One region of the Streptomyces sp. NPDC053076 genome, then DNA from elsewhere that is predicted to be linked to it. Evidence: riboswitches for the same ligand, from Rfam matches in the RefSeq annotation. Region 1 holds a riboswitch; each other region holds the start of a gene.
What was found. A riboswitch is a leader RNA that binds a small molecule or an ion and turns the genes downstream of it on or off. The one in region 1 is predicted to bind S-adenosylmethionine.
Positions count from the first base shown of each region.

Region 2: it holds a riboswitch for S-adenosylmethionine, as region 1 does, so the genes downstream of both, ACIGYR_RS11715 (aminotransferase class V-fold PLP-dependent enzyme) here and ACIGYR_RS03375 (amino acid ABC transporter permease) in region 1, are expected to answer to the same signal.
Region 3: it holds a riboswitch for S-adenosylmethionine, as region 1 does, so the genes downstream of both, thrC (threonine synthase) here and ACIGYR_RS03375 (amino acid ABC transporter permease) in region 1, are expected to answer to the same signal.

Region 1 is NZ_JBITZL010000001.1:830,886-840,818, reverse strand. It holds partial or broken gene ACIGYR_RS03395 (hypothetical protein) at 1-47, shown strand, start outside; gene ACIGYR_RS03390 (NtaA/DmoA family FMN-dependent monooxygenase) at 172-1,548, opposite strand; gene ACIGYR_RS03385 (LLM class flavin-dependent oxidoreductase) at 1,569-2,774, opposite strand; gene ACIGYR_RS03380 (transporter substrate-binding domain-containing protein) at 2,947-3,966, opposite strand; gene ACIGYR_RS03375 (amino acid ABC transporter permease) at 4,070-5,053, opposite strand; SAM riboswitch class IV at 5,401-5,511, opposite strand; gene ACIGYR_RS03370 (glutathione S-transferase C-terminal domain-containing protein) at 5,590-6,477, opposite strand; gene ACIGYR_RS03365 (putative leader peptide) at 6,557-6,679, opposite strand; gene ACIGYR_RS03360 (NAD(P)/FAD-dependent oxidoreductase) at 6,868-8,028, shown strand; gene ACIGYR_RS03355 ((2Fe-2S)-binding protein) at 8,025-8,327, shown strand; gene ACIGYR_RS03350 (NAD(P)/FAD-dependent oxidoreductase) at 8,320-9,843, shown strand; gene ACIGYR_RS03345 (dihydrodipicolinate synthase family protein) at 9,932-9,933, shown strand, end outside.
Region 2 is NZ_JBITZL010000002.1:987,687-997,619, reverse strand. It holds gene ACIGYR_RS11720 (PQQ-binding-like beta-propeller repeat protein) at 1-2,337, opposite strand, end outside; gene ACIGYR_RS11715 (aminotransferase class V-fold PLP-dependent enzyme) at 2,757-4,133, opposite strand; SAM riboswitch class IV at 4,263-4,379, opposite strand; gene trpD (anthranilate phosphoribosyltransferase) at 4,454-5,518, opposite strand; gene ACIGYR_RS11705 (cytochrome bc complex cytochrome b subunit) at 5,640-7,298, opposite strand; gene ACIGYR_RS11700 (Rieske 2Fe-2S domain-containing protein) at 7,295-8,353, opposite strand; gene ACIGYR_RS11695 (c-type cytochrome) at 8,350-9,162, opposite strand; gene ACIGYR_RS11690 (heme-copper oxidase subunit III) at 9,224-9,844, opposite strand.
Region 3 is NZ_JBITZL010000009.1:184,381-194,313, forward strand. It holds gene groL (chaperonin GroEL) at 1-1,095, opposite strand, end outside; gene ACIGYR_RS31675 (cold-shock protein) at 1,393-1,596, opposite strand; gene ACIGYR_RS31680 (MoaD/ThiS family protein) at 2,027-2,302, opposite strand; gene thrC (threonine synthase) at 2,299-3,582, opposite strand; SAM riboswitch class I at 3,600-3,756, opposite strand; gene ACIGYR_RS31690 (glucosyl-3-phosphoglycerate synthase) at 3,916-4,887, shown strand; gene ACIGYR_RS31695 (trehalose-6-phosphate synthase) at 4,962-6,401, shown strand; gene otsB (trehalose-phosphatase) at 6,522-7,355, opposite strand; gene ACIGYR_RS31705 (DUF3263 domain-containing protein) at 7,761-7,985, opposite strand; gene ACIGYR_RS31710 (ABC transporter substrate-binding protein) at 8,019-9,272, opposite strand; gene ACIGYR_RS31715 (ROK family protein) at 9,415-9,933, shown strand, end outside.

The DNA.
Region 1 (9,933 bases):
TGTACTCCACGTGGGGGTCGGGAGAGACGGCGGTCATGTGCTGGTGACGGCACACGGACGGCAGGGAGCCACAGTCCTGCGCCGGGGGAACGGGCGCGGACGTCACCCACGGGGGAGGTGACGTCCGCGTCCACACCGGTGCTCCGGCGGCCGGCCCCCAGGGGGGACACGTCACGAGGCCGCCCGTGCGGCGGGGGTGCCGGCGTCGGGGTGGGCGAGACCCAGGTGGTCGCGCAGGGTCGTGCCCTCGTAGTCGGTGCGGAAGACGCCCTGTTCCTGGAGCAGCGGGACCACCTTGTCGGCGAACGGGTCGAGCCCGCCGGGGGTGATGTGCGGGACGAGGATGAAGCCGTCGGCGGCGTCGGCCTGCACGAAGTCGTTGAGGGCCCGCGCGACGGTGGCCGGGGAGCCGATGAAGGACTGCCGGTTGCCGGTGTTGATGACCAGGTCGCGGATGGACCACTTGTTGGCCTCGGCGAGCTGCCGCCACTCACGGGCGACGGCGACCGGGTCGCGGTACATCCGCACCTGGGCGCGGCCCCGGGACATGTGCTCCTCGCCGACCACCGGGTCGACGTCGGGCAGCGGGCCCTCCGGGTCGTACGCCGACAGGTCCCGGTTCCACACGAATTCCAGGTGCTTGACGGCGGTGGCGCCGCTGACCTGGCGGCGGCGGATCTCGTGGGCGAGTTCGGCGGCCTCCTGGTCGGTGTCGCCGAGGACGAACGTCGCGGAGGGCAGGATGAGCAGCTGGTCGGGGCGGCGGCCGTACTTGGCGAGGCGGGACTTGACGTCCGTGTAGAAGGCCCGGCCCTCCTTCAGGGTGGAGTACCGGCTGAAGATGGCGTCGGCGTCGGCGGCGGCGAACTCGCGGCCCTCGTCGGAGTCGCCCGCCTGGAAGATGACGGGGCGGCCCTGCGGGGAGCGGGGGACGTCGAACCGGCCGTGGATGTCGAAGTGGTGCCCTTGGTGGACGAAGGCGCCGGCCTTGGCGTCCCGGAGGAAGGTGCCGGTGGCCTGGTCGGCGAGTATCTCGTCGCCGCGCCAGGAGTCGAACAGTTCGTGCGCGGTGGTGAGGAACTCCTTGGCGCGGGAGTAGCGCTCGTCCTGTGGCAGGAAGCCGCCGCGCCGGAAGTTCTCGCCGGTGAAGGCGTCCCAGGAGGTGACGACGTTCCACGCGGACCGGCCGCCGGAGAGGTGGTCGAGGCTGGCGAACTGGCGGGCCACCTCGTACGGCTCGTTGAACGTGGAGTTGATGGTTCCGGTCAGGCCGAGCCGGTCGGTGACGGCGGCCAGCGCGGCCAGCACGGTGAAGGTGTCGGGGCGGCCGACCACGTCCAGGTCGTAGATGGCGCCGCCCTGTTCGCGCAGCCGGAGCCCCTCGGCGAGGAACAGGAAGTCGAACTTGGCGCGTTCGGCGGTCCGGGCGAAGTGTGCGAAGGAGCTGAACTCGATGTGGCTGCCGGCGGCCGGGTCGCTCCAGACGGTGGTGTTGTTGACGCCGGGGAAGTGGGCGGCCAGGTGGATCTGCTTCAGCGGCTTGCTCATGGTGGTGCGGTCCTCCTGGCTCAGACGGCGGCGGTGTAGCGGTTGGCGGGGCGGGTGAGGCCGAGGAGGCCGCGCAGGGTGCCGGACTCGTAGGTGTCCCGGAAGCGGCGGCGCCGCCGCAGCTCGGGCACCAGGTCCCGGGTGATCCGGGGCAGGTCGTGGCCGGCGACGGCGGGCCGCAGCCGGAAGCCGGTCAGCCCGCCGGCCGCCAGTTCCTCCAGCAGGTCGGCGAGTTGGGCGGCCGTACCGGCGAAGATCCGGGCGTCGCTGGTGTACGGCGCGCCGGCGAGCGTGTCGAGCCGGCCGCGGCGGGCCTCCGCCTCGTCATGGCTGTCGTCGAGGAGGACGACGAGGTCACCGAAGACGTGGAGGGTCTCGTCGGCGCGGCCCGCCGCCTCCTGCTCGGCGCGGATCTCGGCGACGATCGCGCGGGCCTGTGCCGCGTCGTGCGGGGTGACGTAGCCGACGTCGGCCTGGCGGGCCACGAGCCGGTAGGGGACGGTCCGGTGCGCGAGGGCGGTGACCAGGGGCTGGCCCTGGGGCGGCCGGGGGGTGATGGAGGGGCCCTTGACGCTGAAGAAGCGTCCTTCGAAGTCGATGTAGTGCAGCTTGTGCCGGTCGATGAAGCGGCCGGTGGCCGCGTCCCGGATCTCGGCGTCGTCCTCCCAGCTGTCCCAGAGCCGGCGTACGACTTCCACGTGGTCGGCGGCCTCGTCGAACAGCTCGGCGAGCAGTTCCCGCGCGGCCGGGCCGTCGAAGGAGTCGATCGGTCGGATGGTGCGGCGGCCGAAGTGCGCGGCCTCGTCGGTGCGGGCGGAGATCCGGACGCGTACGCCCGCGCGGCCGGCGCTGATGTGGTCGAGGGTGGCGATCGCCTTGGAGATGTGGAACGGCTCGGTGTGCGTGGTCACCACGGTCGGGATCAGACCTATGTGCCGGGTGAGCGGGGCGACGCGGGAGGCGATGAGGACCGCGTCGAGCCGGCCGCGGACCTGGTCGGTGCGCTCGTCGGGTGCCAGGGGCAGGGAGGACTGGGGGCCGAGGCCGTCCTCGAGGGTGACGAAGTCGAGCAGGCCGCGTTCGGCCTCGGTGATCAGGTCGGCCCAGTAGCCGGCGGTGAACAGGTCCCGGGGGCGGGCGACCGGTTCGCGCCAGGACGCGGGGTGCCAGCCGGTGCCGTCCAGGGCGACGGCGAGATGCAGGTGTGCGGAGGGGGTCGGTGACACGTCGGTGCCTTCCTTGAGGTCCGTACGAGGAGTACGAGGAACACCGGCTCGCGGGAGCGGGCGACCGCCGGGTCAGGCGGCGTCGGCCGGCGGCGGGCGCGGCAGGAGGTGACCTGGGCCGGGGCGGGGCCGGGCAGGACGCAGAGTGAACCCGGCCGGCTCGGACAGCAGGTCAGGAGTTGTCCAGTGGCAGACCGGGCGGGTTGATCTTCGATGTGGCCACGGCCTCGTCGGAGAGGTTGTAGGCGGCGAGCCACTTGGCGTACTGCCCGTGCCCGATCAGGTAGTTGACGGCGTCCGCGAGGGGTCCGGCGAGCCCGCTGTCCTTCTTGGCGGTGGCGGCGATCAGGCCCTGGAGCGTCGCGCCGGCGCCGGAGAAGCTGCCCGCGCTGCGGGTGGGGGCAGGCGTGTGCGCGGTCTGCCGGGCACGGTAGGCGACCCCGGGGTTGGGGCCGAAGAAGGCGTCGATCTTTCCGCTGTTCAGCGCCAGGTTGATGGCGTTCTGGTCCGGGAAGTACTTGACGGTGAGTTTCTTGCCCTCCTTGGCCAGCTTGGCTTTCCACACCAGCAGGATCTTCTCCTGGTTGGTGCCGGAGCCCACGGAGACCGTCCGGCCGGCGAGGTTCTCGTAGTCGCCGTCGAAGTTCCAGGTGCTCTTCTTCAGCACCTCGAAGGCCAGATTGTCCTTGCGGTAGGAGGCGAAATCGTACTTCTTCTTGCGTTCCTCGGTGTCGGTGACGTTGGAGAAGGCGACGTCGACCTTGCCGCTGTCGAGGCCGACGAAGAGGTTCTCCCAGGTGGAGTTCCGGATCTCGGGTTCGAGGCCGAGGACCGCGGCCACCAGGCGGCCGAGGTCGGGCTCGGAGCCGGTGAGGGTGTGCTGGTCGCTGCCGACGAAGTTCAGCGGCGCGGATCCCGAGGGCAGGGCACCGACGCCGATGACGAGCTTGCCGCTCCTGCGGACGGAGGCGGGCAGTCGGGCGCTGATGGACTTGACTTCGGAGACCTTCAGCTCGGTCTCCCGCGCGGCCCCGTTGGACTGCCGTCCCACGGTCACCGTGCCGGCCGGACCGGTGGTGGTGGCGGCGTCGCTGTCTCCTCCGCAGGCGGCGAGCCCGCCGGCGAGGGAGAGGGTCACGGTCGCCGCGGTGAGGCCGCGTATCAGGCTGCGCCGGGAGAACTGGCTGGGCATGGCTGTCCTTGTCGTTCGGGGAGTTTCACTGTGGACGGGGCAACGGGCGGACGGTCGCATCACTTCGCCGGGTGCGGGGCCGGGCACCGGGGCCGGCTCGTGGTCATACGGCGGCTTCCCTGCGCAGCCGGGCCCGCAGCTCGGTCAGCCCGGCCCGGGCCTTCTGCAGCGGGGTCGGCGGCAGGGCGCGGGTGGCACCCCGGGCGTAGTACCGCTCGACGTAGAACTGGACGACGGACACGGCGCTGGTGAGGATCAGGTACCAGACGGTGGCGACCAGCAGCAGGGGCACGATGTCACCGGGGTAGGTGTTGCCCATCGACTGGACCGTGCCGAACAGGTCGAGCAGGGACACGTAGAACACCAGGGACGTGCTCTTGATCAGGCCGATCAGCTGGTTGACGTAGTTGGGCGTGATGGACCTCAGGGCCTGCGGGAGGACGATCCTGCGGAACTGGCGGGCTCGGGGCAGGCCGAGGGCGGCTGCCGCCTCGTGCTGCCCCTGGTCGACGGAGAGTATGCCGCCGCGGACCACCTCGGCCGCGTACGCCGCCTCGTTGAGGCTGAGGCCGACGACGGCGATCGCCGTGTCGGTGGCCAGCTTGGACTCGTCGAAACTGACGAAGGCCGGTCCGAACGGCACGCCGAGGCTCAACGTCCGGTAGAGGGCGCTGAAGTTGTAGAGGAAGATCAGCACCACGATCAGCGGGACGGAGCGGAACAGCCAGGTGTAGGTCCAGCTGACCGCGCGCAGTACCGGGCTCCTGGAGAGCCGGCCGAGTGCCAGCAGGACGCCGCCGACGAGCCCGAGGACGGCGCTGAGCGCGGTGACCTCGAGGGTGACGAGGAGGCCGTCGAGAACGGCCGGGCGCAGGAACCAGTAGCCGAAGCGGCCCCACTGGTAGAAGGGGTTCGTGACCAGTCCGTGCAGGATCTGCGCGACGAGCACGAGGACGACGGCGGTGGTGATCCACCGACCGGGTCGACGCACCGGCCGCACTCGGGCAGCGGACTCTGATTTTGCCACTGTGCCGGTCGGTGGGGGCGCGTCGGCGAGGGAGACGGCGGCGCCTGCGGGTTCACTCATGAGGGGCTCCGGCGGAGTCGGACACCCCGGGGCCGCGAACGAGCGGACGTGGGCCAGGACGGCGCTGTGAGGCGGCGCACGGACCGGCGCGGAACCGGGGGCTGGGCGGACAACGGCACACCGGGCGGAGGGTGCGCGGCGGGAACGCGGGGCTGAGCGGAGAGGTCAGCCCTGGCGGCGGGCAGAGCCCGGCGCGGTACACAGTGCGCTGTTCACGCGGAGCAGATCGACGGCGCGGTCGGTGACGAGCCGACCGGCGTGCGACGGTACGCGGCCCTGGGGGCGGCTCGCGGCCGTCCTGGGAGCTGCGTCCATGGCGTCACCTGTCACTGTCCGGCCCCCTGGGGGGCTCGCGCTTACCGAGAACGTCGTCCGGTCCGGTCGTCACCTGGGGCACCCCACCGCGATGCGAGGGTTGCCGGTCAGCGAGCCAGGGCCTGTCGCTGACACTCATGACCGTTCTTGAGCCGTAAGTAAGGCAGTTGACCGTTCGAATGTCAACGGCCGTCCGCCCAGCGGACTTCGAAGGACCGCTCTCACCTGCGGGAAGTGTCCGAGGCGTCCGCGGCATGGCGCGCCCAGTCCAGGATCTGGACAGCGGCTCCGGCGGCCTCCAGCCCCTGGCAGCGACCGTGGTGGCGGCGGTTGATGCCGTCGAGGTCGAGATGGCGGCCGAAGGCGGGGTGCCCGGCCAGCCGGCGGGCGTAGGCCCACAGCGCGCGGTGGCCGGCGATGCGGTGGACGGCGGCGGCGTCGAGATGGCAGCGGTGGACGGTGTCGAGCTGCACCAGGGACACCCACAGCTCGATGTCGGCGGCCGTGAGCCGGTCGTCGGCCAGGTACTCCTCCCCGCTCAGCCGCCGCTCCAGCCGGCCCAGGGTGTCCAGCAGCACATCGAGCGCGGCGGCCCGCTCGGCCGGGTCGGCACCGGCCCGGCCGGCGCGCTGGGCGGCCTCCTCGATGCCCTCGGCGCACATCCGCCGGACCGCCTCGATCACGGACTGGAGGCCGCCGGGATACAGGCGGGCGTGGCCGCCGTGCCGGAACTGGTCCAGGTCGCACAGGATGTCGGGGGCATGGGTGCTGACGATGCGTCCGGACCAGTCGTCGCTGAGGACGGGCGCGAGCGCCGGGCCGGTGTAGTGGTGGGCGCTCGCCTCGTACAGCGGGCGCAGCGCCGCGTGGCCACCGCCGGGACAGTCCGGTGTGGCGGGCAGGAGGACGACCGGACAGTGGCCGTCCAGGCCGAGCAGGCTGTGGCCGACGGCGAGGCGCAGTCCGTCGGGGCACGCGGTCGACAGGTGGAGCCGGTAGCGGTGCGGCACCGCGTAGTGGCCGCTGCGCGCGTCCCGGCCGATCCGGCCCCGGAAGACGGGGACGGGACGGCGGGCGGACGGGACGGCGGCGAGCGGAGTGCTGGACATGCGTCTCCCCGGGGTGTGGGCGTGCGGACGGGTGATCCGGCGCGGTCGTGGCCGGTCGAAGGAGGGCGCGGGGCCCGCTTCAGCGGCTGCGGCTGATCGCGCTGCAGACGCGCTGGAGGTCGATGTGGCGGCGGGAGGTGAGCAGGGGTGCGCGCAACGGCGTCCGGCGCGTGGGGCCGGTGCCCGTTCCGAGGCGCGTCATGATTCCCTACCTGTTCACTAGGATTCCCTTCCCTGGAGTGTCGATCCGGCTCCGTACGACGTCAAGGGGGCGTCCACGCCTGGGACTCCGGGCCGGCCGCAGGGACGGTGCAACCAGGCGCGCGACGGGTCCTCCCGGAACCGCGCGGGGTCTCCTCAGCGAGAGAAACATGTGACATAGTACTGCCCGTGGCGAAGCGACTGACCTGCGATGTCGTGGTCGTCGGAGCCGGGATGGTGGGTGCGGCCTGTGCGCTGTACGCCGCCCGGACCGGCCTCGACGTGAGGGTGGTGGACCGGGGCCCGGTGGCGGGCGGCACCACCGGGGCGGGCGAGGGCAACCTGCTCGTCTCCGACAAGGAACCCGGACCGGAGCTGGAACTCGCCTTGTTGTCGGCCCGGTTGTGGGCCGGTCTGGCCGATGAGCTGGGCACCGCGATCGAGTACGAGCCCAAGGGCGGTCTCGTGGTCGCCTCCACCCCCGCCACCCTGGCCGCGCTGCGGGACTTCGCCGCGGGCCAGCGCGGGGCCGGCGTCCTGGCCGTACCGGTCGACGCGGACCGGCTGCCCTGCCTGGAACCGCACTTGGCACCGGGCATGGCGGGCGGAGTGCACTATCCGCAGGACGCCCAGGTCATGCCCGCGCTCGCCGCCGCCCGGCTGCTTTGCGCCTCCGGGGCCCCGCTGCACATGGGCCACACCGTGACGGGCGTACTGCGTGCGGCGGACGGCACGGTGTACGGCGTACGCACCGACCGGGGCGACATCCACGCGCCGGCGGTGGTGAACGCGGCCGGCACCTGGGGCGGTGACCTGGCGGCACTCGCCGGCGTCCGGCTGCCGGTACTCCCCCGGCGCGGCTTCGTCCTGGTCACCGAGCCGTTGCCGCGGATGGTCCGGCACAAGGTGTACGCCGCGGACTATGTGGCCGACGTGGCCAGCGACTCGGCCGCTTTGCGCACCTCGCCGGTCGTGGAGGGCACGGCCGCGGGACCGGTGCTGGTCGGCGCCACCCGGGAGCGGGTGGGCTTCGACCGCTCGCTCTCGCTGCCCGCCGTACGGGCGCTCGCCGCCGGGGCGATCGGGCTGTTCCCGTTCCTGGAGCGGGTCCGCGCGCTGCGCGCGTACGCGGGCTTCCGGCCGTATCTGCCCGACCACCTGCCGGCGATCGGCGCCGACCCGCGGGCGCCCGGCCTGTTCCACGCCTGCGGGCACGAGGGGGCGGGCATCGGACTCGCCCCCGGCACCGGGCAGTTGATCGCGCAGGCGCTCACCGGGAAGACACCGGAGCTGGACCCCACGCCGTTCCGGCCGGAGCGGTTCGACACCGATGGAGGCGACGAACGGTGAATCCGATGGAGTTGACCCGGGCCCGGCCGGGCGCGGCCCGCACCGTCACCTTCGACGGCCGTCCCCTCGAGGTGCTGCCGGGCCAGACGGTGGCGGCGGCGCTCTGGGCGGCGGGCGTGACGGCATGGCGCAGCACCCGGGGCGCCGGCCGGCCCCGCGGGGTGTTCTGCGGCATCGGGGTGTGCTTCGACTGCCTGGTGACCGTCAACGGCGCCCCGAACCAACGGGCTTGCCTGGTGCCGGTGCGCCCCGGTGACGTGATCCGCACGCAGGAGGGGACGGGCCGGGACGATGACTGAGCGACCGCGCCTCGCCGTCGTCGGCGCGGGCCCGGCCGGCCTCGCCGCGGCCCTGGCGGCAGCCGCACGAGGCGTCCAGGTCACCCTCGTCGACGCCGCCGACCAGGCGGGCGGCCAGTTCTACCGGCAGCCTGCCGCCGCCCTCGGCGCGCTGCGGCCCCAGGCACTGCACCACCAGTGGCGCACCTGGGAACGGCTGCGGACCGGCCTCGACCGGCATCGCGCGGCCGGCCGCCTCACCCACCTGACCGCTCATCATGTCTGGTGCGTGACCCGGGACCCGGGCTCCGGAACGTTCGGCGTGCACGCCCTGCGCGGGCCCGCCCAGGAGGAGAGCGCCACCGTCCGGGCAGACGCCGTGCTGCTCGCCACCGGCGGGTACGAACGGGTGCTGCCCTTCCCGGGCTGGACCCTGCCGGGGGTCGTCACGGCGGGCGGCGCGCAGGCCATGCTCAAGGGCGGCCTGGTGCTGCCCGGGCGGACGGCCGTGGTCGCCGGGAGCGGGCCGCTGCTGCTGCCGGTGGCGACGGGGCTCGCCGCGGCCGGTGCACAGGTCGCCGCCCTGGTCGAGTCCGCCGACCCCGCCACGCTGCTGCGCCGGGCGCCCGCGCTGGCGCTCCAGCCGGGCAAACTCGCCGAAGGCGCCGGATACGCGGCCCGGTTGCTGCGACACGGTGTGCGCACCCTGACCCGGCACACCGTCGTGGCGGCGCACGGCACCGACCGGCTGGAGGCGGTCACGGTGGCCGCGCTCGACCGGGAGGGACGCCTGCGACCGGGCGGCGGCCGCCGGATCCGCTGCGACACCCTCGCCGTGGGCCACGGCATGCTGCCGCACACCGACCTCGCCGAGAGCCTCGGCTGCACCCTGTCCGGCACCGCCGTACGGGTCGACGACGAGCAGCGCACCGACGTGTCCGGCGTCTGGGCCGCCGGGGAGGCCACCGGCGTCGGCGGTGCGGCGCTCGCGCTCGCCGAGGGGCACATCGCCGGGCGCTCGGCCGCCGCCCGGCTGCACGGCAGCGCACCCGACCCACGCCACTGGGCCACCGCCGCCCGGGCCAGGACCCGGCTGCGGGAGTTCGCCGCGGTTCTCGACGCGGTGTACGAGCCGCCGGCGGGCTGGGCGGGCCGGGTGCCGGACGACACCGTGGTGTGCCGCTGCGAGGAGGTCACCGCCGGCGAGGTGCGCGGTGCCGTGGACCCGCTCGGCGCCGGGGACCTGCGCACCGTGAAACTCCTGTCCCGGGCCGGGATGGGCTGGTGCCAGGGCCGGATGTGCGCGCCCGCGGTGGCGGGCCTGACCGGTTGCCCGCTCACCGCCGGCCGGAGGCCGTTCGCCCGGCCGGTACCGCTCGGCGTCCTGGCCGGCCTGCCGGACACGGACGCCGGCCTGCCCGAGACGGACGCCGGTCCCCCGGGCACGGACGCCGGCCCGGCCGAATCGGACGTCGGCCCCCATGAAGCGAACGTCGGCCTGCCCGAAGCGCACGTCGACCTGCCGGAAGCCGACTGAACCCGGGAGTGGATCCCCGGGGTCGCGTCCCACCTCCAGCTCACCGGCCGTCAGTAATATGTCACACTCTACCCGTGAGGGATCGCCCAT
Region 2 (9,933 bases), on a different contig from region 1:
GCCCGTGAGGTCGTACGACCAGGCCCGGGAGCCGTCGGCCGCCCGGACTGCGTACACCGTCTGCGACTCCGTGCCGACGGCCAGCGCCCGGGTGCCCGCGGTCAGGGGCCCGGTGTCGGCCTCCCGGCGCCACAGGCGCCGGCCGTCCGTGACCCGGAAGCCCTGGCGCGTGCCGGCGGCGTCCGCGAGCAGGGTGCCGCCCGCGAGGGCGACCGCCGTGACATCGGTGCCCGCCGACACCTGCCACTTCCGCGACCCGTCCCGCGCGTCCAGCGCCAGCAGGGTGTCGCCGTAGCTGCCCGTGCAGACCACCTCGCCCGAGACGAGGGGGGTACCGGTGGGTCCGGCCGGGGTCCTGGCGGTCCACCGCTCGCGACCGTCGCCGTCGTAGCGGCGCAGCCCGCCCGTGTCCGTGCCGCCGACGGAGACCAGCACGCCGGAGCCGAGCGGCACCGGGACGGCGTACCGCCGGTCGCCGAGGGTGCGGGTCCACAACGGGCTGCCCGACGGGCTGACCGCGGTCAGCCGGCGCACGTCGTCGGCGTGGAAGCCCACCACGCAGTAGACGGCGTCCCGGGTGACCACGGGGGTGGAGACGTCGTCGCCGAGGCGGACCTTCCAGCGCCCCGAGCCGTCCCGGTTGAGGGCGTGCAGGACGCCGCCGGAGGTGCCGGCGTAGACGACGGAACCGTCCGGGGAGAGCGCGCAGCAGGCGCCGTCCAGGCCGCCGATGCCGCCGAGGTCGTACTGCCAGCGCAGCACGGCGGACCGGGCGGCGGCCGGGACCGCCGTCATGTCGGGGTCCGAGGGGTCGGGCGCCCGGTAGCCGCCGCTCATGCCCTGGCTCTCGGCGGTGAAGCCCCACTTCAGCAGCCAGCCGCCTCCCGCCAGCCCGCCGACGACGGCTCCACCCGCGAGGGTCGCGAGGAGACGGCGGCGGCCGGGGGCGACGGAGCCCGGACGACGGACGGGAACCGTGGGACCGGTGGGCGCCGCGGCCGGCACCGGGACGGTGCCGGAGACGGGACTCGCGTGCACCCCGGACGCGGGCGCCGGCGCGGGCGCGGACACGCGCGCGGACTCGGGCGCGGACACGGGCTCGGGCGCGGACACGGGCGCGGGCGCGGACACGGGCGCGGGCGCGGACACGGGCTCGGGCGCGGACACGGGCTCGGGCGCGGACACGGGCTCGGGCGCGGACACGGGCGCGGACTCGGGCGCGGGCTTGGATACGGGCGCGGGCGTCCCGGAGCCCGTCACCGAAGCGGGCGCCCCGGACGCCGTCGCGGACGCGGAAGCGGGCGTCTTGGGCGTACCGAAGGCCGTCACCGAAGCGGGCGCCGCGGACGCCGCGGACGTCTCGGGCGCGGCCACGGGGGCGGGAGCCGCGGACGTCCCGGAGGGAGGCGTGGGGGCGAGGGTCGCGGGGGCCAGGTACTCCACGCCGCTGGGACGGTCGTCGGGGACCGGGCGCGGGCGGGTCGCGGGGCCGTACCAGCCCGGGCGGACGCCGGTGCGCAGGGTGTCCGGGGTGAATCCGGCGCTCGCCACGATCTCCGCCGGCTCCGGACGCTCCAGCGGGTCCTCGCGCAGGCAGGCGGTCACCAGCGGCCGGATCCCCTCCGGCACGCCGGACAGGTCGAAGTCGCGGGTGAGGATGCGCAGCAGGACCACCGAGTCCTGGCCCTCGCCGAACGGTTCCCGGCCGGCCGCCGCGTAGGCGAGGACCGCACCGAGGGAGAAGACATCGCTCGGCGGTCCGACCTGGCCGCCGTTGCGGATCTGCTCCGGCGAGACGTAGCCGACCGAGCCGACGACCGCGCCGGTGCGGGTCAGCGCGGTGGCCTCCAGGGCCCGGACGATCCCGAAGTCGATGACCCGGGGCCCGTCCGGGCCCAGCAGGATGTTCGACGGCTTCAGATCGCGGTGTACCAGGCCCTTGGCGTGGATCGCGGTCAGCGCCTCGCCGAGCGCGGCGGCGAGGATCCGCACCGCGGGACCGGGCAGCGCGCCGTGGTCGAGGACGGCGTCCCGCAGATTCGGGCCCGCGACGAACTCCGTTGCCATCCAGGGCCGTTCGGCCTCGGTGTCGGCGTCCACGACCCGCGCGGTGTACGTGTCCGCGCCGCCGACGGTCTGCGCGGCACGGACCTCGTGGCGGAAGCGGGCCCGGAAAGTGCGGTCCTCGGCGTGCTCGGTCCGCACCACCTTCACCGCGAGGCGTAGCCCGCCCCGGGACCGGGCGAGGTAGACCTCGCCCATGCCGCCCGCGCCGAGTCTGTGCGTGACTTCGTACGGGCCGATGTGGCGCGGGTCGGCTGCGCGCAGCGATCGCACTCCGTGCTCCCCCCGGTCTGGCTGCTGGCAGAGGGAGTGTATGGGGCGCCGGCGGCCCGGTGGACGTCGCCCGGCCGTTCGCCGCGTGCGGCGCCACGGCGGGCACGGGCCGTCGCGTGCCACGGCGGGTACGGGTCCGTCACGACGCCGCGGCCACTGCGGGTCCATCACGACGCCACGGCCACTGCGGGTCCACCACCACGCCACGGCCGCCGCGGGCCCGTCACGACGCCACGGCCACTGCGGGTCCACCACCATGCCACGGCCGCCGCGGGCCCGTCACGGCGCCACGGCCGCTGCGGGTCCACCACCACGCCACGGCCGCTGCGGGTCCGTCGCGGTTGCTCGCGCTCACGCGGCGGAGCCGCATGTCGGCACAGCACCGCGCCCCTTGCGGTCGGCCGTCCGTGCAGTCGGCTTCAGACCGCCGGGACGCAGCGGCCCTCCTCCGTGCGGTACTGCCACTTGGCGCCGTCCCGGACCAGTTCCCTGACGGCCTTCACGAACCGCTCGACGTGCTCGTCCGGGGTGCCCGCGCCGAAGCTCACACGGATGGCGTTGAGGGACTTCTCCCCCGGCGCCGCCTCGGGGGCGCCGCACTCGCCCTGGGTCTGCGGGTCGGTGCCGAGCAGCGTGCGGACCAGCGGGTGGGCGCAGAACAGGCCGTCGCGAACGCCGATGCCGTACTCGGCGGAGAGCGCGGCGGCGAAGTGGGAGCTGTTCCAGCCGTCGACGACGAAGGAGATGACACCGACGCGCGGGGCGTCGTCGCCGAAGAGGGAGAGGATCCGCACCTCGGGCACCTCGGCGAGGCCCTCCCGGACCGTGCGGACGAGGTGCTGCTCGCGGGCGACGAGGGCGTCCCAGCCGGCCTCGGTGAGCGCCTTGCAGGCCGAGGCGATGGAGTAGGCGCCGATGACGTTCGGGGAGCCGGCCTCGTGGCGGGCGGCGCTCTCGTGCCACTCCACGTCCACGCCGCCGTCCTGCCGCCGGGTGACCTTGCGGCTGGCGCCGCCGCCCGCGAGGTACGGTTCGGCCGCCTGGAGCCAGTCGGCGCGGCCCGCGAGGACACCGGAGCCGAAGGGGGCGTACAGCTTGTGGCCGGAGAAGGCGACCCAGTCGACGTCCAGGCCGGCGATGTCGACGGGGTGGTGCGGGGCCAGCTGGGCGGCGTCCAGGACGATCCGGGCGCCGTGGGCGTGCGCGGCGGCGGCCAGTTCCCGCACCGGCCACAGCTCGCCGGTGACGTTGGAGGCGCCGGTGACGCAGACCAGGGCCGGGCCGTGGCCCCCTTCAAGGGACACCGTGCGGTCGGCGAGGGCCCGCTCCAGAGTCTCGACGGCCTGCCGGGGGGTGCGCGGGGCGTTGAGGTAGGTGACGTTCGCGTCCTGCCAGGGCAGCAGGGAGGCGTGGTGCTCGGTCTCGAAGACGAAGACCTGGCAGCCGGCCGGGAGCGCGCGGGCCAGCAGGTTGAGGGAGTCGGTGGTCGAGCGGGTGAAGACCACCTGGTCGGCCGGCCGGCAGCCGAGGAACTCGGCGACCGTCCTGCGGGCGTTCTCGAACAGGTCGGTGGAGAGCTGGGAGAGGTAGCCGGCACCGCGGTGGACACTGCCGTAGTACGGGGCGTACGCGGCGACGTCGTCCCAGACGCGCTGGAGGGCGGGGGCGCTGGCCGCGTAGTCGAGCGCCGCGTAGCCGACTTCGCCTCCGGTGACCAACGGGACGGTGACATCTCGCCCCAGAACGGGCAGAGGGGTGCAAACGGACTGGTCGATGGCAGCGGTGGAGACGGACATGGCGGAACTCCCGTGACAGGAAAGCGAAGAAGAGAGAAAGGGGTGTGCGGAGGCGGGGCTCTGCGGCCCTAACGCATTCGCATGCTCACGGAAGACTCCTCGACGACCAGGATCCCCGGGTTCGCGAGGGATCCGCGCTTGCCGTGGACCTTGCTGTCCACGGCCTGGTCTTCACCCGGGGCACCCCGCCACGGACGGAGGGTTGCCGGACAGTCGGCCGGGGCCTCATGACTGTCACTCATGACCTGGTACAGGAAAGTACGCGAAATGATCGTCGTCCCGCAACCGGTGTCCGGATCGCGGGACGACTCCCGGTGAGGTCACGCGTTGCTGGCGGCCACCCAGCGCTCCAGCGAGCGCTTGGCCGCGCCCGAGTCGATCGACTCCGCCGCCTGCGCCATGCCCGCGCGGATCTGCTCGGCGAACGGCGCGTCCGCCGGCCGCAGCGCCACCAGCGCCGCCGCCGAGTTCAGCAGTACGGCGTCCCGTACGGCCCCCCGCTCGCCGTCGAGCAGCCGGCGGGCGACCTCCGCGTTGTAGGAGGCGTCGGCGCCGCGCAGGGCCTCCACGGGGACGAGGTCGATACCGGCGTCCCGCGGGTCGAAGCTCTCCTCCGTGACCTTGCCGTCGCGGACCACCCACACCCGGGAGGGAGCGGTGACGGTCAGCTCGTCCAGGCCGTCGTCGCCCCGGAAGACCAGGGAGGAGTTGCCGCGCTCGGCGAGGACACCGGCCACGATCGGCGCCATGCGGGGGTCGGCCACACCGACGGCCTGCGACCGCACCTGGGCCGGGTTGGTCAGCGGACCGAGCACGTTGAACGTGGTCCGGATGCCCAACTGGGAGCGTGCCGGGGCGACATGGCGCAGGGACGGGTGGAACCGCACCGCGAAGCAGATGGTGATGCCGGCTTCCTCGGCGACCTCGGCGACCCGCCGCGGGGTCAGGTTCAGGTTGATTCCCAGCTTCTCCAGGACGTCGGAGGAGCCGGAGGCGGAGGACGCGGCGCGGTTGCCGTGCTTGACGACCTTCGCGCCCGTGCCCGCGACGACGATGGAGGACATGGTGGAGATGTTCACCGTCTTGGCGCCGTCACCGCCGGTGCCGACGATGTCGACGGCCGGGCCGGGCACCTCGATCACATTGGCGTGCGCGTACATCGTCCGCACGAGTCCGGTGATCTCCTCGACCGTCTCGCCCTTGGCCCGCAGCGCCACCATGAACGCGGCGATCTGCGCGTCGGTCGCCTCCCCGCGCATGATCAGGTCCATCGCCCAGGCGGTGTCGTCGGCGGACAGGTTCCGGCCGTCCAGCAGGCCGTTCAGCAGGACGGGCCAGGAGCGGCCCGCCGCGGTGTCGCCTCCAGCGGGGGTCACAGCGCTCATCAGCCGCTCCTTGTAGACAGTGCTGAAACGTCGTACACCACCCTATCCAGCCCGAGGCAGGACGAAGGGCCCCGTCCGGGGTGCGGACGGGGCCCTTCAGCGTGGCGTGGCGACGCGGGGATCAGTGGTGGCCGTGGCCGCTCGTGATCTCCTTGTACTCCTCGACGGTCGGCTTCGGGATCTGGCTGTCCTCGCCGTAGTAGCTGTTGGACAGCTTGGCCCGCAGCTTCTGCGAGGCCGGCACCTTGCGCTCGACACCGTTCTCGTCGACCGTGGGGCCGATCTCGGCCGGCTCGTACTGGTGGTGGGCCGTGAGAGTGTGCAGCTGCTCCTGGCTGAGCGGCTCGTGCACCTCGATGAACTCACCGTGCGGCAGGCGCTTGATGATGCCGGTCTCCCGACCGTGCAGCACCTTGTCGCGGTCGCGGCGCTGGAGACCCAGGCAGATCCGCTTGGTCACGATGAACGCGATGACCGGTCCGGCGAAGAAGAAGATCCGGACGAACCAGGTGACGGCGTTGATCGACAGGTTGAAGTGCGTGGCCCACAGGTCGTTGCCACCGCCGACCAGGGTGATCATGTAGATCGTCACCCAGGCGACACCGAACGCGGTACGGGTCGGGGCGTTGCGCGGGCGGTCCAGGATGTGGTGCTCGCGCTTGTCGCCGGTGACCCAGGACTCGATGAACGGGTAGACCGCGATCACTGCCAGGACCAGCGGGAAGAGCACCAGCGGGATGAACACGCCCAGGACGAGCGTGTGGCCCCAGAAGTTGATCTCCCAGCCCGGCATGAAGCGGATCAGACCCTCGGCGAAGCCCATGTACCAGTCGGGCTGGGCGCCGGTGGACACCTGGTCCGGACGGTAGGGGCCCATGGCCCAGATCGGGTTGATCTGGGCGACCGCCGCGATGGCCGCGATGACACCGAAGACCAGGAAGAAGAAGCCTCCGGCCTTCGCCATGTACACCGGCAGCAGCGGCATGCCGACGACGTTCTTCTCGGTCTTTCCGGGACCCGCGTACTGCGTGTGCTTGTGGTAGAAGACCAGGATCAGGTGCGCCACCATCAGGCCGAGCATGATGCCCGGCAGCAGCAGGATGTGGATCGAGTAGAACCGGGCGACGAAGTCGTGGCCGGGGAACTCTCCGCCGAACAGGAAGAACGACAGGTACGTGCCGACGATCGGCACGGACAGGATCGCGCCCTCCATGAAGCGGACACCGGTGCCCGAGAGCAGGTCGTCCGGGAGCGAGTAACCGGTGAAGCCGGTGAACATGCCGAGGACGAACAGCAGGAAGCCGAACAGCCAGTTGATCTCACGCGGCTTGCGGAACGCGCCGGTGAAGAACACGCGCATCATGTGCACGAACATGCCGGCGAGGAAGATCAGCGCGGCCCAGTGGTGGATCTGCCGGATGAGCAGACCACCGCGCACGTCGAAGGAGATGTGCAGGGTCGAGTTGAACGCCTCGGACATCAGCTGTCCCTGAAGCGGGATGTAGCTGCCGTGGTACTCCACCTCGTTCATCGACGGGTGGAAGAACAGCGTCAGATACACACCCGTCAGGATGATGATGATGAAGCTGTACAGGCACACTTCGCCCAACATGAACGACCAGTGGTCGGGGAAGATCTTACGCATGTTGGCCTTGGCCAGGGAGTAGATCCCGAGCCGGCCGTCGGCCCAGTCGGCGACGCGCTCGCCGGCCGGTGCCTTCCCGCGAGAGCGGCCCGCCGCGCCGGCGGATGAAGGCGTTTCGTTCGATGCAGTACTCATCCGCGCTCCCAGAATGCAGGACCGACGGGCTCCTCGAAGTCGCCGAGCGCCTGGAGGTAACCCTCACTGTCCACACCGATGCGCAGCTGCGGCAGGGCGTGGCCGGCGGGGCCGAAGATCACTCGGGCGCCGTCGGAGAGGTCGAAGGTGGACTGGTGGCACGGGCACAGCACGTGGTGCGTCTGCTGCTCGTACAGCGAGATCGGGCAGCCGACGTGGGTGCAGATCTTGGAGAAGGCGACGATGCCCTCGTGCGACCAGTCGAGCTCGCGCTTGTCCTTGATGTTGCCCGGCTGAAGCCGGACGATCATCAGGGCCGCCTTGGCGATCTCCGTCTGGAACTCCTCGGACTTCTCCTCCAGGCCGTCGGGCTTGGCGAAGGTGAGAGAGCCGACGGCGACGTCCTCGGGACGCAGCGGCTCGTTCGTGTTCATGTTGACCAGGCGCTTGCCCTTGGCCCACATCGTGTGCCGGAGCTTGGTACCGGGCGCCGGGCCGAGGCCGCCGAGCAGCATGACACCGGAGAGCGGCACCAGGGCCAGCGCGCCGAACATCGTGTTGCGGATCAGCTTGCGGCGGCCGATCGCCGACTCCTTGGCGCCCTGGCGGAAGTCCGCGTGCACCTTCGCCCGGACGTCCGCGGGAGCCTCGATCGGGTGACGCTTGTCGGCGACCTCGACGTCGGACATCAGGGTGCGGGCCCAGTGGACCGCACCCGCGCCGATGCAGAACAGCGCCACACCGAGGGTGAGACCCAGCGTGAAGTTCATCGCGCTGAGGTGACCGATCGGGAAGACGAAGATCGCCTTGTCGTTCGGGATCACCAGGTACGCGACGATGAAGGCGATGGTGGCCAGCATCGACACCGTGAACAGCAGGGCGACCATGCGCTCGGACCGCCTGGCGGCCCGCTCGTCGACGTCCTGGATCCGGTGCTCGTGCGGCGGCAGCCCCGGGTCGGCGAACGGGTTCTCCTCGTCCGCGATCCCTACCGCGCCGTGTGCGTGGTCCTGCTCAGCGGGCAGGTTCTCTTCTGGAATGTCTTGGCTACTCATGACTTCTTGGCCTTTGCGGTCCGAGCGGCGACCCAGACGGCGACCGCGATCAGCGCGCCAAGGCCGAAGATCCAGGCGAACAGACCCTCACTGACCGGCCCAAGGCCGCCCAGCTCCAGGCCGCCGGGGTTCTCCGTCTTGCTGCCGTTGACCGCGTTCAGGTACGCGATGATGTCCTTCTTGTTCTTCTCCGACATCGTGGTGTCGGGGAAGGACGGCATGTTCTGCGGGCCCGTCTGCATGGCCTCGTAGATGTGCTTCGGAGCGACACCCTCAAGGCTCGGCGCGTACTTGCCCTTGGTCAGGGCGCCGCCCTTGCCGGTGAAGTTGTGGCACTGCGCGCAGTTGGTGCGGAACAGCTCACCGCCCGCGGCGATGTCCGCGCCCTCCGGGCCGTACTGCTGTTCGGTCGGCACGCTCGGGCCGGCACCCAGCGACGCGACGTACGCGGCGAGCTGGTCGATCTGGGCCTGCGTGTAGATGGGCTTCTTCTTCGGGACCTGGGCGCCCTGCGAGGTCGCGGCCGGCATCCGGCCGGTGCTGACCTGGAAGTCGACGGCCGCGGCGCCCACGCCGACGAGGCTCGGTCCGTCGGAGGAGCCCTGGCCACCGGTGCCGTGGCAGCTGGCGCAGCCGACCTCGTAGAGCTTCTTGCCCTCCTTGATGGTCAGGGACTGGGAGGTGTCATCGGCCTGCGCCTTGCCCGCGGGCGCGAACGCGGCGTACAGCCCCCCAGTGGCCGCCAGCGCGAGGAGTAGGACGACGACCGCCGCCAGCGGATGGCGTCGTCGTGCGGAGAGCTTTTTCACGGATTACCCCGGTGTCAGGATCTTCTGCGTCGGTGCTTCTGGATGTGCGGGAGCGGTCCCGCTACTTGATCAGGTAGATCGTGGCGAAGAGGCCGATCCAGACGACATCGACGAAGTGCCAGTAGTAGGACACGACGATGGCGGCGGTCGCCTGCTCGTGGGTGAACCTCTTGGCCATGTAGGTACGGCCGAGGACCAGCAGGAAGGCGATGAGGCCACCCGTCACGTGCAGGCCGTGGAAGCCGGTGGTCAGGTAGAACACCGAGCCGTACGGGTCGGAGGACAGCGAGATGCCGTCCTTCTTCACCAGCTCCGTGTACTCGAAGATCTGACCGCCGATGAAGATCGCACCCATGATGAAGGTGAGGATGAACCAGCCACGGAGCTTCTTCACATCGCCGCGCTCGGCCGCGAACACGCCGAGCTGGCAGGTGAGGGAGGAGAGCACCAGGATCGTGGTGTTCGTGGCGGAGAAGGGCACATTGAGCGCCTCCGCCATCTCCTTCCAGTGAGCCGGTCCGGTCACCGACCGGAGGGTGAAGTACATCGCGAAGAGGGCCGCGAAGAACATCAGCTCGGAACTCAGCCAGATGATGGTTCCGACGCTGGTGAGGTTCGGCCGGTTGACCGACGGGTGCGCGTGCCCGGTATCTACTGTCGTTGCTGTCGCCACGACCGACATTATGTCGGTCGCTTATCTCGCGCTCACTCCGGGGGGTGCCGTTCGGAGTGTTGCCGCCCGCCGAACCGGTGCTGACGTGGTGTTCATGG
Region 3 (9,933 bases), on a different contig from region 1:
CTCCTGCAGCTTCTCGCGGTCGTAGTCGGAGTCGCTGTTCTCGATCTCGGCGCGGATCTGGTTCACGCGGCCGCCCACCTGCTCCGAGGAGCCGGCGCCGTCGACGATGGTGGTCTCGTCCTTGGTGATGACGACCTTGCGGGCGCGGCCCAGGAGGTCCAGGGTCGCGTTCTCCAGCTTGAGGCCGACCTCCTCGGAGATGACCTCGCCGCCCGTGAGGATGGCGATGTCGCCGAGCATGGCCTTGCGGCGGTCACCGAAGCCCGGGGCCTTGACGGCGACGGACTTGAAGGTGCCGCGGATCTTGTTGACGACCAGGGTCGACAGGGCCTCGCCCTCGACGTCCTCGGCGATGATCAGCAGCGGCTTGCCCGACTGCATGACCTTCTCCAGCAGCGGGAGCAGGTCCTTGACCGAGGAGATCTTGGAGTTGGCGATCAGGATGTACGGGTCGTCGAGCGACGCCTCCATCCGCTCCATGTCGGTGGCGAAGTACGCCGAGATGTAGCCCTTGTCGAAGCGCATACCCTCGGTGAGCTCCAGCTCCAGACCGAAGGTCTGGGACTCCTCGACGGTGATGACGCCTTCCTTGCCGACCTTGTCCATCGCCTCGGCGATCAGCTCGCCGATCTGGGTGTCGGCGGCGGAGATGGACGCGGTGGAGGCGATCTGCTCCTTGGTCTCGACGTCCTTCGCCTGCTCCAGCAGGGCGGCGGAGACGGCCTCGACGGCCTTCTCGATACCGCGCTTCAGAGCCATCGGGTTGGCACCGGCGGCGACGTTGCGCAGGCCCTCCTTGACCAGGGCCTGGGCGAGCACGGTCGCGGTGGTCGTACCGTCACCGGCGACGTCGTCCGTCTTCTTGGCGACTTCCTTGACCAGCTCGGCGCCGATCTTCTCGTACGGGTCCTCGAGCTCGATCTCCTTGGCGATGGAGACACCATCGTTGGTGATCGTGGGGGCGCCCCACTTCTTCTCGAGGACGACGTTGCGGCCCTTGGGGCCGAGCGTCACCTTCACGGCGTCCGCGAGCTGGTTCATGCCGCGCTCGAGGCCGCGCCGCGCCTCCTCGTCGAACGCGATGATCTTGGCCATGTGAAGTGGTCCCTCCAGGACTGGGGGTGATTCCTTCGGACCGCGCCCGCGCCCGCGACGGACGGCTCGCCGGCCGCGTGGTTCCTTGCCCCACCTGGCCTGCGGGCCTCACCGACCCGGTCCTTCGTTGTCACTCTCACCTTCAGAGTGCTAACGCAATGATTAGCACTCGGCATGGTCGAGTGCAAGCGCCTCACCCGGGAACGGGGCCGCCGTCAGCCACCCGCGAACACCGGACCGGGGACGGCGAAGGGCCCGCACCCTCTGCGAGGTGCGGGCCCTTCGGACAAGAAACGTTCAGGCGCTGAGGCGGACCATGTCGGCCTGCGGGCCCTTCTGGCCCTGCGAGATCTCGAACTCCACCCGCTGGCCCTCCTCCAGGGTGCGGTAGCCGTCCATCTGAATGGCGCTGTAGTGGACGAAGACGTCCGCACCACCGTCGACCGCGATGAAGCCGTACCCCTTCTCCGCGTTGAACCACTTGACGGTGCCCTGAGCCATGCCTAACTCCCCTATTACTGGCCCTTGCACAGATCCACACTTCGCGGACCCGGGTCAGACCTCACCCCCCATTGGCCGGGGGCGTGCGCCGGAACGCGTCGACCGCGGCTGAATGTATCTGTCCAACTGCCGTCTGCAACAGGTCAATCGGACGAGAATTCTGGACGCGCACGGTCCGGGAAGTGGGGAGAATTCACCCGACGTCAGGGCAAGTCGGGCCCCGCGAAAGGCACAAAAGCCGCAGATAACCCGCACACTTTGGCTACTTCTTGTCGGGCGGGCGGCATGATTCCAGGGCCCGCGACCCGAAGGTCACGACCGCGTTCCCCAACTCTACCGCGCTCAATCACGCAGAATTGCCCCCTCCGCTTCTCTCACGGAGGGGGCAATTCGATGTACAGCCGGTAACCGAGGTTACCGAAGGTAATAATCAGCCTCCGGCCACGGCCGGAATGATCGAGACACCGGCGCCCTCGGGGGTCGCCGTCTCCAGGCCCTGCTCGAAACGGACGTCGTCGTCGTTGACGTACACGTTCACGAAGCGGCGCAGCTTGCCCTGGTCGTCCAGGACCCGGGCGGCGATACCGGTGTGGTTCTTCTCCAGGTCGGCGATGACCTCGCCGAGGTTCGCGCCCTCGGCGGCGACCTCGGCCCGGCCGCCGGTGTAGGTGCGCAGGATGGTGGGGATGCGAACGGTCACGCTCATGCGAGGCCAGCCTCTCGGAAGGAGTCCAGGGTCGGGCGGATGGTGGCGGTGAGGCCGGTCCCGGCCACCGCGTCCAGGGTCTTCAGGCCGTCGCCGGTGTTGAGGACGACCGTGGTCTTCGCCGGGTCCAGCACGCCGTCCTTGAGCAGCTTGCGGGTGACGCCGACGGTCACCCCGCCCGCCGTCTCGGCGAAGATGCCCTCCGTGCGGGCCAGCAGCTTGATGGCGTCCACGACCTCCGCGTCCGTGACGTCCTCCACGGCACCGCCGGTGCGGCGCGCGATGTCCAGGACGTAGGGGCCGTCGGCCGGGTTGCCGATGGCCAGGGACTTGGCGATGGTGTTCGGCTTCTGCGGGCGCACCACGTCGTGCCCGGCCTTGAAGGCCGTGGACACCGGGGAGCAGCCCTCGGCCTGCGCGCCGAAGATCTTGTACGGCCTGTCCTCGACCAGTCCCAGTTTGATCAGCTCCTGGAGACCCTTGTCGATCTTCGTGAGCTGGGAGCCGGAGGCGATCGGGATCACGATCTGGTCAGGCAGCTGCCAGCCGAGCTGCTCGCAGATCTCGTACGCGAGGGTCTTGGAGCCCTCCGCGTAGTACGGGCGCAGGTTGACGTTGACGAAGCCCCAGCCCTCGCCGGCCGGGTCGCCGATCAGCTCGGAGCAGAAGCGGTTCACGTCGTCGTAGTTGCCCTCGATGCCGATGAGCTCACCGCCGTAGACGGCGGCCATGACGACCTTGCCCTGCTCCAGGTCGTGCGGGATGAACACGCACGAGCGGAAGCCGGCGCGGGCGGCGGCGGCGCCGACGGCACCGGCCAGGTTGCCCGTCGAGGAGCAGGAGAGCGTGGTGAAGCCGAAGGCGCGGGCGGCCTCCAGGGCCTGGGCGACCACCCGGTCCTTGAACGAGTGTGTGGGGTTGCCGGAGTCGTCCTTCACGTACAGGCCGCCGGTCACGCCCAGCTCGCGGGCGAGGTTGTCGGCCTTGACGAGCTTGGTCCAGCCCGGGTTGAGGTTGGGCTTCTCCGCGACGTCCGCCGGGACCGGCAGCAGGGGCGCGTACCGCCAGATGTTCGCGGGGCCCGCCTCGATGCGGCGGCGCAGTTCCTCGGTGTCGTGAGCGGAGAAGTCGTAGGCGATCTCCAGCGGGCCGAAACACTCTTCGCAGGCGAAGACCGGGCCGAGCGGCACCCGATGACCGCACTCGCGACAGCTCAGGGCGGCGGCGGGACCGAGGTCTACGGTGGAGTCACTGGTGCTTGCAACTGTCTGCACAGCCATGGAGGCGAGGCCCTTTCTCCTCATCTTCCTCACGACGCATCTCGCCGTGAGACGGATTTGGCACCTTCCCTAGCCGGGAGCCTCGCGGAGATGATCAGGAATGATCTACGAGAACCGGCTGGAGGGTTGCCGGGGCTTCATCGGGCCGTGTCCCTCTGCCCCTCTGGATGAGCGGTATTCGGTTGTGAACGCGCGCGACCCCCGACATGCGATGGTCATCGGCGTTGTTCAAGACTGTAACCGAAGGCCAGGACAGTTGAGATAGTCGTCCGAACCGCGAGATGGATCACACGGCCCACCCGTGTGGTCACGAACAGTGAGGAGCCGCAGACCGTGCTGGAAGAAGTCGAGCGCTGGCTGGCCACCCGCTCCTGGTCCGTGGCCGATCGCCCTCTCCACCGGATCCTGTCCGCCAAGCAGCGCACCGGCCAGACGATCAGCGTCGTGCTGCCCGCGCTCAACGAGGAGGAGACGGTCGGCGACATCGTCACCGCCATCCGTCACGACCTCGTGGAGCGGGCTCCGCTGGTCGACGAGATCGTCGTCGTGGACTCCGGATCCACCGACCGCACCTCCGAGGTCGCCGCCGCCGCGGGCGCCCGGGTCGTGCACCGCGACGAGATACTGCCCCGCCTCCCGGCCGTCCCCGGAAAGGGTGAAGTGCTGTGGCGCTCCCTGCTGGTCACCGGCGGGGACATCCTCTGTTTCATCGACGCCGATCTGAAGGAGTTCTCCTCCGACTTCGTCCTGGGGATCGTCGGCCCGCTGCTCACCGAGCCGGGCGTGGACCTGGTCAAGGCGATGTACGACCGTCCGCTCGCCGCCGGGTCCGGTCCGCTCGCCCCCGGCGGGACCGCCGGGCAGGGCGGCCGGGTCACCGAGCTGATGGCCCGCCCGCTGCTGAACATGCACTGGCCGCAGTTGGCCGGCTTCGTGCAGCCGCTGGGCGGCGAGTACGCGGCCCGTCGCTCCCTGCTGGAGCAGCTGCCCTTCCCCGTCGGCTACGGCGTGGAGCTGGGCATGCTGGTGGACGCGCTGCACCTGGTCGGCCTGGACGCGCTGGCCCAGGTGGACGTGGGGGTGCGCAAGCACCGCCACCAGGACGGCCAGGCCCTCGGCCGGATGGCCGCCGCCATCTACCGCACGGCCCAGCTCCGGCTGGCCCGCGGTCATCTGATCCGGCCCTCGCTGACCCAGTTCGAGCGGGGCGAGGACGGCTTCGAGCCGCGCACCTACTCGGTGGACACCGAGGAACGGCCGCCCATGGTGGAGATCGCGGAGTACGCCGACCGGAAGGTGGCGTGAACGGGCCGTATACGGTCGGCTTCCCGGCCGGAACGTACGTTTGAGCGTTTGCGGGCCGGGCTAGGTTGAGGCGTATGGCTTCCACCCGCGCTGCTGCCGAAAAAGCTCAGGTGCTGGTCGCGTCGAATCGCGGCCCGGTCTCCTATCAGGTACGCGAGGACGGCTCGCTGCACTCCAGGCGGGGCGGCGGCGGGCTGGTCTCGGGGCTGTCCGCCATCGGCTCGGACGCGGACTCGGTGTGGGTGTGCGCCGCGCTGGGTGACGGCGACCGGGCGGCCGTCCGGCGCGCGGACGGCGGGCTGCTGCCGGCCGGGGACACGGGCGGGCAGCGGGTGCGGATGCTCGACATCGACGCGGCCGTGCACGCCGAGGCGTACAACGGCATCGCCAACTCGGTGCTCTGGTTCGTCCACCACATGCTGTACCAGACCCCGCTGGAGCCGGTCTTCGACGCGGAGTTCCGGCGGCAGTGGGCGTCGTACGAGACCTACAACCGGGCGTTCGCCGAGGCGCTGGCCGAGGAGGCGGCCGAGGGTGCGGCGGTGCTGATCCAGGACTACCACCTGGCCCTGGCCCCCCGCATGCTTCGCCGGCTCCGCCCCGACCTGCGCATCGGCCACTTCTCGCACACCCCGTGGGCCCCGCCGGACTACTTCCGGCTGCTGCCCGACGACATCGCGGCCGAGCTGCTGACCGGCATCCTGGGCGCGGACCGGGCGGCCTTCCTCACCGAGCGGTGGGCGGGCGCGTTCCGGGACTGCTGTCACGCGGTGCTCGGACCCGGCATCCCCTCCGGCACCCGGATCGGGGTGCACGGGCTGGGCGCGGACGCGGACTTCCTGCGCGAGCGGGCGCACCAGGAGGACGTGGCCGAGCGGATGGCGGCGCTGCGGGAGGAGATCGGGGCGGACCGCAAGACCATCGTCCGGGTCGACCGCACGGAGCTGTCGAAGAACATCGTGCGCGGACTGCTGGCGTACCGGCAGCTGCTGGAGGACCACCCCGAGTGGCGTGAGCGGGTCGTCCACGTGGCGTTCGCCTACCCCTCCCGCCAGGACCTCGCCGTGTACCGCGAGTACACCGCCGAGGTGCAGCGGGTCGCGGACGAGATCAACCAGCACTACGGCACGCCGGGCTGGACGCCGGTGGTGCTGCACGTGAAGGACGACTTCGCGCGCTCTCTGGCCGCGTACCGGCTGGCCGACGTGGCGCTGGTGAACCCCATCCGGGACGGCATGAACCTGGTCGCCAAGGAGGTCCCGGTCGTCTCCGACGAGGGCTGCGCGCTGGTGCTGTCGCGCGAGGCCGGGGCGTACGAGGAACTGGGCGCGGACGCGTTCACGGTGAACCCGTACGACATCGGCGGGACGGCGGAGGCGCTGCACGAGGCGCTGAGCCTGCCGACGGAGGAGCGGGCGGCGCGCTGCAAGCGGCTGGCCGCCGCCGCGACCGCGCTGCCGCCGGCCCGGTGGTTCCTGGACCAGCTGGACGCGCTGACCGGCCAGCCGAGCTGACCGGCCGACCGAGCTGAGCGGCCGACCGGCGCGGCAGGATCGGACGAGCCGGGTGCGGGTACCGGTCAGCCGAGCCGCCGGCCGCCACGGCCGTTCGGACGAGCCGGGTGCGGGGGCCGGTCAGCCGAGATGAGCGGCCAGCCGGCGCAGCAGATCCACGACTCCCTCCGGGCCGTTCACCACCAGGTCGGCCCGTTCCGCCAGCTCGGTGACCTCGGTGCTGCCGCTGCAGACCAGCAGGCCGGGAGTGCCGTTCTTGCGGAGTTCCTCGATCGCGGTGAAGGCGGGGAGGTCGCCCAGGTCGTCGCCGGCGTAGACGACACAGCCGGCGCCGGTGGTGCGGGCGTGGTCGAGCAGGGCCACGCCCTTGTCCATGCCCGGCGGGCGCAGCTCCAGGACCATGCGGCCGGGTTCGACGATCAGGCCGTGCCGGGCGGCGAGGGCGGCGAGGGGGGCCCGCAGGGACTCGAACGTGGCCTGCGGGTCGGCGGCGCGGCGGGTGTGGACCGCGACGGCCCGGCCCTTCTCCTCGATCCACGTGCCCGCACCGGCGCCGGTACGCTCCAGCAGGCCCGGCAGCTCCGCGCGGACGGCGGCGACGCCGGGGTGCGGGGCGGGGGCGGTGACGGTGCGGGTGGCCGCGTCCCAGCGTTCGGCGCCGTAGTGCCCGAGGACGGTCAGGTGCTCCAGGCCGGGGACGCCGTCGAAGCCGCCGTAGCGGACCGCGACCTCGGCCGGACGGCCGGTGATCACCGCGACGGAGGCGATCTTCGGGGCGAGCGCGGCGAGCGCCGGTACGGCCTCGGGGTGGGCGCGGGCCTGTTCGGGGTCGGGGACGATGGGGGCCAGTGTGCCGTCGAAGTCGAGGCCGATCAGTGCGGTGCGGGGCTGCGCGAGCAGGGCGGCGAGTCCTTCTCGGCCGGGGTGGGTCTGCGGAGTGGGCAGAGGGTCCATACCGGGACACTATCCGGCTCGGGCCGGGATACGCCTGGGGCTCCGCCCCAGACCCCGCCAGGGGCTCCGCCCCTGGACCCCGCCCCGCCCACCCACCACCCGACTCGGCCGACCGAAAAGGCACCCGCCAACCGCCTCGGCCGGCCGGAGAAGACACCCTCCGCCCGCCTCGACCGACACAAGCACGCACGCTCCGGTCGGCTCGGCCAGCCGAAGAAGACGCCCTCCGGTCGGCTCGGCCGGCTGAAGAAGACGCTCTCCGGTCGGCTCGGCCGGCTGAAGAAGACGCCCTCCGGTCGGCTCGGTCGGCATGAACACGTGGCCTACGCTCGGCTCGGTGAGCCGAAGGACGCGCCTGGCGTTCGGCTCGGTAGCCGCAAGCACGCATCCGTTCGGGTGGATCGGTCAGCGTTCGGTGCGGTGGGATTCCCGGATCCGGCGTAGGCGGTTGACCGTCACCGGGTCGTGGGCCAGGGCCCGCTCGTCGTCCAGCAGGGCGTTGAGGAGCTGGTAGTAGCGGATCGGGGCCAGGCCCAGCTCCTCGCGGATCGCCCGTTCCTTCGCGCCGGCGCCGGGGAAACCCCGGCGCTCCAGCGCGAGGATGGCCTTCTCTCGGCTGCCCAGTTCCATGCGGGCCACCGTAGCGCCGGGCACCGACAGTCCCTAGTTGGCGCTGCTGCTGTCGGCCGCCGTGGCCGTCGACTGCAACCGGGTCAGTACGCCGGAGGGGCTGCCGCCGGGGGCCACCGCCTGGCCGATGTTCTGCTTCACGGCAGCGCTGACCGCCGCCCAGGAGGTCTTGCCGACGGGGTACAGCTCGGAGGTGGGCAGCTGCTCAAGGAAGGGGCGCAGGGCCTTGTCCGCGCCCGTGTCCGACGCGCTCATGGCGTTGGAGGCGGAGCCGGTGACCGGCAGCAGCCCGTACGTCCGGGAGAACTCGAGGACGTTCTTCTTCGAGTAGACGAAGTCGAGGAAGTCACCGATCTGCTCGGCGTGCCCGTGCTGCCTGAAGCCCATCATCCAGTCGGTGACGCCCATCGAGGCCCTGGCCGTGCCGGTGCGGCCCGGCATCGGCACCATGCCGAACTTCACGCCCTTCTTGGCGGCCTGCTGGATCAGCGTCGGGTGCCCGTTGACCATGCCGACCTGGCCGTCCGCGAAGGCGGCGAAGGCGGCGGCGCGGTTGAGCTTGCCGGGAGCGACCGGGCCGGTCAGGTCCTTGTCGACCAGTTCGTCCTTGAGCCAGGTGAAGGTCGAGACGTTCGCCTGGGAGTCGATCGTGTAGGTGCCGATGTCGTCGGTGTAGCCGCTGCCGCCGTTGCCGCCGCTGAGCAGCCACTGCATCGTCTCGGCCTGCGCCTCCTCGGGACCGAGCGGCAGCGCGATGGGGTACTTCACGCCCTTGTTCTTGAGCGCCTCGGCATCGGCGGCCAGGTCGTCCCAGGTGGTGGGCGGGGTGATGCCGGCCTGGGCGAACAGGGTCTTGTTGTAGAAGAGCACGCGCGTGGAGGCGGCGAACGGGACGCCGTACTGCGTGTGCCGCCAGGCGCCGGCGTCGGAGAGCTGGGAGAGGAAGTCGGCCTGGGTACGGATGGAGAGCAGGTCCGAGACGGGGTAGAGCTTGCCGGCGGCGGCGTAGTCGGCGTAGGCGCCGATCTGGGCCATGTCGGGGGCGTCGCCGGCGTCGACCATCTCCTTGACCTTGCGGTCGACGTCGTTCCAGGAGTAGACGCTGACCTCGACGTTCACGCCGGGGTGCTGCGACTCGTAGTCCTTGGCCAGGGCGTCCCAGTACTTCTTGGAGCTGTTGGCGGCGGAGTCGCCGTAGTCGGCGGCGACGAGTCTGAGCGTCACGTCGGAGGAGCCCGTACTCCCGCAGCCGCCGAGGACCGCCGTCATGCCCAGTGCGGACACCACCGCGATCGTTCCTGCCGTACGCCGACGCACGCTCAAAGCCCCAACCCTGCTGTCTGGCCGTTCAATATATGGACACATAAGGTCTACACCACGCGAGTGGACTAGACCTCTCCCGGGTGGGAGGGCCACACTAGGCTCCGTGGTGAGACATGTCATCGCCCTGGACGTGGGCGGTACCGGGATGAAGGCCGCCCTCGTCGGCGACGACGGCGAGCTGCTCCACCGCGCCCGCCGCGCCACCGGACGCGAGCGCGGCCCGGGCACGGTGGTCGGGACGATCCTCGACTTCGCCGCCGAGCTGCGCGCGTACGGCGCCGAGCACTACGGCGCCCCGGCCGTCGCCGCCGGCATCGCGGTCCCCGGCATCGTCGACGAGGAGCGCGGCATCGCCTCCTATGCGGCCAACCTCGGCTGGCGGGACGTACCGCTGCGCGCGCTGCTCACCGAGCGGCTCGGCATCCCCGTCGCCCTCGGCCACGACGTGCGCACCGGCGGGCTCGCCGAGGGCCGCATCGGCGCGGGCAAGGGCGCCGACCGGTTCCTGTTCGTGCCGCTCGGCACCGGGATCGCGGGCGCCATCGGCATCGACGGCCGGGTGGAGGCGGGCGCGCACGGCTTCGCGGGCGAGATCGGCCACATCGTCGTACGGCCCGGCGGCACC